3 regions of the Microbacterium sp. SSM24 genome follow, and region 3 is predicted to be linked to each of the others. Evidence: predicted binding sites of a transcription regulator. Region 3 holds the regulator's gene; each other region holds the start of a gene.
What was found. Region 3 encodes LexA, which represses DNA repair genes until DNA is damaged. Its sites were predicted from a motif close to TCGAACANNTGTTCGA; they were not measured.
Positions count from the first base shown of each region.

Region 1: the regulator LexA is predicted to act here: its motif matches at 849-864, upstream of OL358_RS07095 (HNH endonuclease signature motif containing protein).
Region 2: the regulator LexA is predicted to act here: its motif matches at 1,007-1,022, upstream of OL358_RS00955 (HNH endonuclease signature motif containing protein).

Region 1 covers NZ_JAPDNQ010000001.1:1,538,226-1,540,487, forward strand. The annotation lists gene OL358_RS07095 (HNH endonuclease signature motif containing protein) at 1-838, opposite strand, end outside; gene OL358_RS07100 (MBL fold metallo-hydrolase) at 970-1,785, shown strand; gene OL358_RS07105 (DUF1697 domain-containing protein) at 1,782-2,262, shown strand, end outside.
Region 2 covers NZ_JAPDNQ010000001.1:212,981-215,242, reverse strand. The annotation lists gene OL358_RS00960 (glycosyl hydrolase family 28-related protein) at 1-913, shown strand, start outside; gene OL358_RS00955 (HNH endonuclease signature motif containing protein) at 1,033-2,262, shown strand, end outside.
Region 3 covers NZ_JAPDNQ010000001.1:2,554,938-2,557,199, forward strand. The annotation lists gene OL358_RS11790 (hypothetical protein) at 1-542, opposite strand, end outside; gene lexA (transcriptional repressor LexA) at 600-1,280, opposite strand; gene OL358_RS11800 (LysM peptidoglycan-binding domain-containing protein) at 1,553-1,942, shown strand; gene OL358_RS11805 (histidinol-phosphate transaminase) at 2,014-2,262, shown strand, end outside.

The DNA.
Region 1 (2,262 bases), 1.0 Mb from region 3:
CGCCGAGGGTCGCGTCGGTACCGCTGACGCTGTCGCCGTTGGCGGTGGCGTGTCGGCCGGTGATGGTCTTGGCCATTGCGGTGAGCCGGGAGTGGATCGCGTGGGCTTCCACCGCGGGCAGGAAGGCATGCAACCAGGCCATGCCGTCTCCGGCGGGCTCGACCGCGATCCGTCGCTGTGTGAGCGCGTGCTCGTGGCGTTGGGTGAGAGTCGCGGACTGCTCGGTCTCGATCAGGCGTCGCAGCGCCCGCCGGAACGAGCCCACCGGCAGCTCTTCCGCCAGTTCCACCGCACGCGGCACCAGCCGTTCCCGCACCACGGGCGTGGCGGCATCGAGCAGCTCCACCAGCACCTGCGCGTGCCGCTCCGTGATGCCCGCCCGCCCCAACGAGTCCAACGCGGCCGGATATCGGTGCACCAGCGCTTCGGCACGGGCCAGCAGCATCCCAGCAGCGTGCTCGGTGGTCCGCAACGCCGCTGCCAACTCCAACCGCACCGACCGCTCCGCGATCCCGGCCACCCCGTCGCCGTACCGGCCCGCATCAGCGAGCGCAGTGCGACGCAACCCGTCCACCCGGGCGAACTGTTCCGCGGCGAACACCGCCATCATTCCCGCGACCTCGGTCACCAGCTCCACATCATCGGGGACCGGCGGCACCCACCCCGCCAGCTCCGCAGCATCCGGCACACACCCCCACCCCTCCGGATCCGGCGGCGCATCCGGCAGATCGCAGGTCGGGGAGTCGTCTGCGTTCGCTGTCGCCTCGCCATCGCGTGCGCGACGCGGCTGGAGGTCTTCGGACTTCGGCGCCGACCCCTCGACTCGATCAACTCTCATAGCTCGAGACTAGAACATAGATACGAAACTAGAGTGTGATGTGATCCGTGACTGTGGATAACAAAAACGAATGTCCGCCCGACAGAGTAGCGTCGCGGTCAAGCGGCACGGGGCCGCAAGCGGAGGTTCTCATGCTGCAGCAGATCGCGGCCGGCGTCTGGGTCCACGAGAGCGAATTCATCGAGAGCAACACGGTCGTCGTGCAGGGACGCGAGGGGGTGCTCCTCATCGACCCCGGCATCACGACGGGCGAACTGGACGACATCTCCGCAGACCTTCGGCGCATGGGTCAGCGCGTCGTCGCGGGATTCTCGACCCATCCGCACTGGGACCACGTCCTCTGGCACCGGGAGTTCGGCGACGGGCCGCGCTATGGAACGGCCTCCGCCGCCTCGATCATGAGTGCGTTCCTCGCGCAGCCGGATTGGGTCGACGACATCGCCGAGGGACTTCCTCCGGAGCATGCCGATGAGATCCCCATGGAGTTGCTCGGCGGCATCGTGGGCCTGCCTCCGGAAGCGACCGAGATCCCGTGGGACGGACCAAGGGTGATGGTGCTCGAGCATCGGGGTCACTCGGAGGGCCACGCGGCGCTGCTGGTCGAGGACAGTCGTGTGCTCATCGTCGGCGACATGCTGTCCGACATCCTCATGCCGTTCCTCGACCTCCAGGCGCAGCACCCGATCGAGGACTATCTCTCGGCACTCCAGCTTTTCGACAGTGTGGCCGACCGAGCAGATGTGGTGGTCCCCGGCCACGGGGCGGTCGGCGACGCCGCCCAGCTGCGCGCGAGGATCGATCTCGACCTCGCCTACGTGCGAGCACTGCGCGACGGCGATGAGCCGGACGATCCACGCGTGGGTCCGACCGCCCCTCTGGACTGGCTGCCCGACGTGCACCGGTGGCAGGTCGAGAGGCTCAGCGAGCTGCGCGGCGAGCCGGAGTGAGTGAGCGCCGAAGGGAAGACAGCGCGACCAACGGGTTCGTCGCGTTCTTCCGCAACGTCAATCAGGGTCAACGAGGTCACCCCACCACCGCCGACCTGCTCGGCGCCCTCGCTGATGCCGGGTTCACCGAGGCCGTCACCTTTCAGAGCAATGGCACGGTGGTGTTCTCGGATGCCGCGCCGAGCAGTGCCGTCACGCTCGAACGGGCCGCGCGCGATGCCGCAGCCGACCCGGCCGACCCGGCCAACCCGGGCGACCCAGCCGTCTCGAGCGACTCGGCCGGCCTGCGCTACTCGGCCGCCGCGCGCGATGCCGCAGCCGACCCGGCCGACCCGCGTGCTGCGGTCGACCCGCGTGCCGTGTCAGACGTGCGCAACGCGCTGAACGCACGAACGGGCATCGAGCGCGAGGTGTTCGTGATGCTTCTCCAAGAGATCGTCGACATCGTCGCCGCGTACTCGCTCGCCGATGATGCGG
Region 2 (2,262 bases), 2.3 Mb from region 3:
GTCGTTCTCCGACCTGCACATCCAGCACACCAAGGTCGGCATGTGGTTCGACGGCCCGATGTCGAACGTGGTGGTCGAGCGCAACATCATCGTCGACCAGATCGCCGACGCCCTGAACTTCCACCTGGGCGTGACGGACTCGGTCGCGCGGCACAATTTCGTGCGGAACACCGGCGACGACGGGCTGGCGATGTGGGCCGAGGCCAAGAACGGCACGACCCCGACGAACGCGCGGAACGTGTTCGACCGCAACACCGTGCAGACGCCGACACTCGCCAACGGCATCGCCATCTACGGCGGCGCCGACATCACGGTGTCGGGCAATCTCGTCGCCGACACCATCCGCGAGGGCAGCGCACTCCACGCCGGGTCGCGGTTCGGAGCGCACCCGTTCGCGGGCACGTTGACCTTCCGCGACAACACGACCGCTCGCGCGGGCACGCGTGAGCTCAACTGGAACATCGGCCTGGGTTCGCTCTGGATCTATGCCCTCGAAGGATCGATCGCGGGCGTGCGGGTGAGCGGCGACCACTACCTCGACAGCACGTACAACGCGATCCTGCTCGTGTCGGAGTGGGGGGTGAAGGACCTGTACTCGATGACCGACATCGCGTTCCAGGACGTCCGCATCGACGGCACCGGCACGTCGGTGCTCAGTGCGCGGGTGAAGGGCGGCGCCTCATTCCAGAACGTCGACGCGCGCAACGTGGGAGCCGTGGGCATCAACAACTGCGGCTCGTTCGGGTTCACCCCGTCGGGCTCGGAGTTCTCCGTCGCCGACCTGGGAGGCAACGACGGCGGCGGCACCACCGGACCCTGGATGGCCGCGTGGGAGCTGCCGAACACGATCACCTGCGACGACCGGCCGCCGGTCGTGGTCCCTCCGGCGCCCTCGCCGTGGGTGCAGCCCTGACGTCGCAGGAGAAGCGAGGAGCGGATGCCGCGCCCGGCCGGGGCGCGGCATCCGCTCCGGCCCGCGGGGACTGTGGATAACTCGATCCGAGTATCGTACATATGTTCTAGAGTCTGGGTATGGCATTCGATCCGAGATACGGCGACGACGAAGACGTCGTCGAGGCCTGGGGCGACGAGTTCCTGCCGCCGGTGCCCGACGCGGTCGATCTCGTGCTCGAAGCGGCCACGATGATGGCGGTCTTCGCGGCCGAGCGATTCGAGCGCGTGCATGCGATGCATCGCGAGGCACTCGACGACGCGGCGCGTGGTGGCGTCGCACTGACTGACGTCGTCGAGCGCGGCATCCGGCTCGAGCTCGCGGCGGCGCTGCAGATGACGGAGCACGCGGCGGGTGCCCTGATCGAACGCGCTGAGGCCCTGGTGCGACGATTTCCGCGCATGCTCGACTCGCTGAGCCGAGCGCGCACGACCGAGCGCCACGCCGAGATCTTCGCCGACGCGATGGTCGGCGTCGAGGCGGAGTTCCACGACGCGGTGGTGCCGCGGGCGGTGGCCCTGGCCGAGGTCGAGGCTTCCGGTACGTTCCGTCGCTCGCTGGCCCGGCTGATCGAGACCGTGCGGGCTCAGACGCTCGCCGAGCGACATGACGCGGCGCTGTCTCGTCGGCGTGTCCACGTCGAGCGCGGCGACGACGGCATGGCGTGGTTGATGGCCTACCTCCCGGCGGTCGAGGCGCACGCGATCCACTCGCGCGTGACGGCGATGGCAAAGGCGATCACGGCGGCCGACGGGGAGCGCCGCACGCTCGACCAGGTTCGCGCCGACGTTCTCGGCGATCTGCTCATCGAAGGCGACACGACAGCCCTGCCCGAGGCGGCGCGAGGAGTGCGGGCATCGGTCGTCGTGACCGTTCCGGCGCTCGCGCTGCTCGGGGAGGGCTTCGTGCCGGGCTCCGAGCCCGCGAGTGTCGAGGGCGTCGGGCCGATCCCGCACGCGCGTGCACGGGAGTTGTGCGGCCGGTCGGAGGGATGGATGAGGGTTCTCACCCATCCCGAGACGGGCGTGGTGCTCTCCGTCGGCCGCGACAGGTACCGCCCGCCGCCGGAGCTGCGGAAACTCGTCCGATGGCGCGCGGATCGCTGCATGGCGCCGGGGTGCGGGGTGCCGGCGTCCCGCTGCGAGATCGACCATTCGGTCGCGTGGGAGCATGGCGGTGCGACCGCCCTGTGGAACCTGTGTCCGCTGTGCAAGGGGCATCACCGCGTGAAGCATCACGGCCGGTGGATCGTGCGCCAGCTCGACGGGAGCGGTGGATCGTTGGAGTGGATCTCACCCACCGGACGAAGA
Region 3 (2,262 bases):
GTCGCTGCGGTCGTGAGGGCTCGGTGCGCGGCGCGTGTGGCCGTCGCCCAGACGTCGGAGAAGGCATCCGACTCCACGACGCGGGTCACCGCCGTGGTGACGAGGTTCTCGAGGCCGTCGGCGGCGGGCGCCTGAAGCATGGTGAGTGCCTGCGCGGCGCGCGGCGGGAAGCCGTCGATGGAGGCGATGCCGTCGAACACGTCCGCGGTCAGCTCATGGAAGTCGACCTTGGCGTTGACCGCCTCCATCGTCTCGTCGATGATCATCGCCTGCACGGCGGCGTCATCCACGAGCGGGGCGAGGGTCGCCACGAACGCGTCCTCCTCGACCAGCTGCACACGCGCCCACGCCGAGACGATCGACACGGGGACGAGGATCGCCGCGACGATGATGCAGATCGCCGAGACGATCGCGCGCCACCGGCCGCCTGTCGGGCGGCGCGCCGCGGGCCCAGGATCGCCGGCGAGGCGCGCGTTCTCGGACTCCAGCTCGCGGATGCGCGCGGTCAGGGCCTGCGTGTCCGCGGTGTCGATGTCGCTCATGGCGCCATTCTGGCCGACCGGCGGCCCGCTGCGCTAAGGATCACCCGCCACGGGTGATCAGACCGCGCGCAGCACCGCCACGACCTTGCCGAGCACGACGGCGTCGTCGCCGAGGATGGGCTCGAACGCGGAGTTGCGCGGGAGGAGCCAGGTGTGGCCGTCTCGCTGGCGGAACGTCTTGACCGTTGCCTCGCCGTCGAGCATCGCCGCGACGATGTCGCCGTTGTCGGCGGAGGGCTGGGAGCGCACCACGACCCAGTCGCCGTCGCAGATGGCGGCATCGATCATCGACTCTCCCGACACCTTCAGCATGAACAGGTCGCCCTTGCCGACGAGCTGCCGGGGAAGCGGGAAGATCTCCTCCACCTGCTGCTCCGCCGTGATCGGCACACCTGCGGCGATGCGGCCGACGAGCGGCACGAGGGCGGCGTCGCCGACCGACGGGGCGAAGTCGGCCGGATTCTCGGTCGCGAGGCCCGGGAGGTCGATCAGCACCTCCATCGCCCGCGTCTTGCCGGCGTCGCGCCGCAGGTAGCCGCTCAGCTCGAGCTGGTTGAGCTGGTGGGTGACGCTGGAGAGCGACTTGAGGCCGACGGCGTCGCCGATCTCGCGCATGCTCGGCGGATAGCCGTGCCGGACGATCGAGAGCTGGATGACCTCGAGGATGGCGCGCTGCTTGTCGCTCAGGCTCTTGCGGCGCCGCGTCTGCGGTCGCTCGCGCCCGGTGGCGTCGCTCATGTCCGGCTCCTGTCTCACTGCCCGCGGAGGCCCCGTGGAGTGCAGCGGTCTTCGAATGTCGGAGGCCCGTGGTGGGGTACTCGTATCGAAACCGTATCCGGCTTCGACCGTCGAGCAGGGCAGCGTCACCGCGTGTCGCGTTCGATGGATCGTCGTCAGATCCGGCTGTTGACATCCTAGACCATCGAAGATAGCTTCGGTACAGAGGTTCGCATCCCCCGCTCCCGGCCGAGCGGCGGATGCGAACCTCCCCCCACCACGAGGAGCAGATCATGACCGCGATCAGCATCACGACATCACCGGCACTGAACGCACGCGCGTTCGCAGCGGCAGGGCGCGGCACGCGCCTGCGTCTGACGGTGCGCGGACGCCGTGTGCTGGCGACGGTCGCGGCCCTCCCGGCCATCATCGCGATCGCGGTGGCCATGATCTCGGGCGGGTCCGCTCTCGCGTCCCGCGACACAGGCGCGCCGGCCGGCTCCTTCGAGACGGTGACCGTGTCGTACGGCGACTCGCTGTGGACGATCGCAGAAGAGGTCGCACCGCAGTCCGACCCGCGTGACGTCGTCGATGCCATCGTCCGCCTCAACGCGCTCGAGGGCGTGACGCTCCAGGCGGGGCAGAGTCTGGCCATCCCGGCGGAATACGCCACAGGGCGCTGACTCCGCGCTCTACCATGGGAGGGGTGAGTCCCCGCCTCGAAGACCTGCCCCTGCGTGATGATCTGCGCGGTATGACGCCCTACGGCGCGCCGCAGGCGCCGCTGCCGGTCGCGCTCAATGTGAACGAGAACACGCATCCCGTTCCGCAGGAGGTCGCCGACGACATCATGGACTCGCTCGCGCTCGCGCTGGGCGATGTCAACCGCTACCCGGATCGAGAGTTCACCGCGCTTCGCGAAGGATTCGCCGACTACCTGGGTCACGGTCTCACGCGCGAGCAGATCTGGGCCGCGAACGGGTCGAATGAGGTCCTGCAGCAC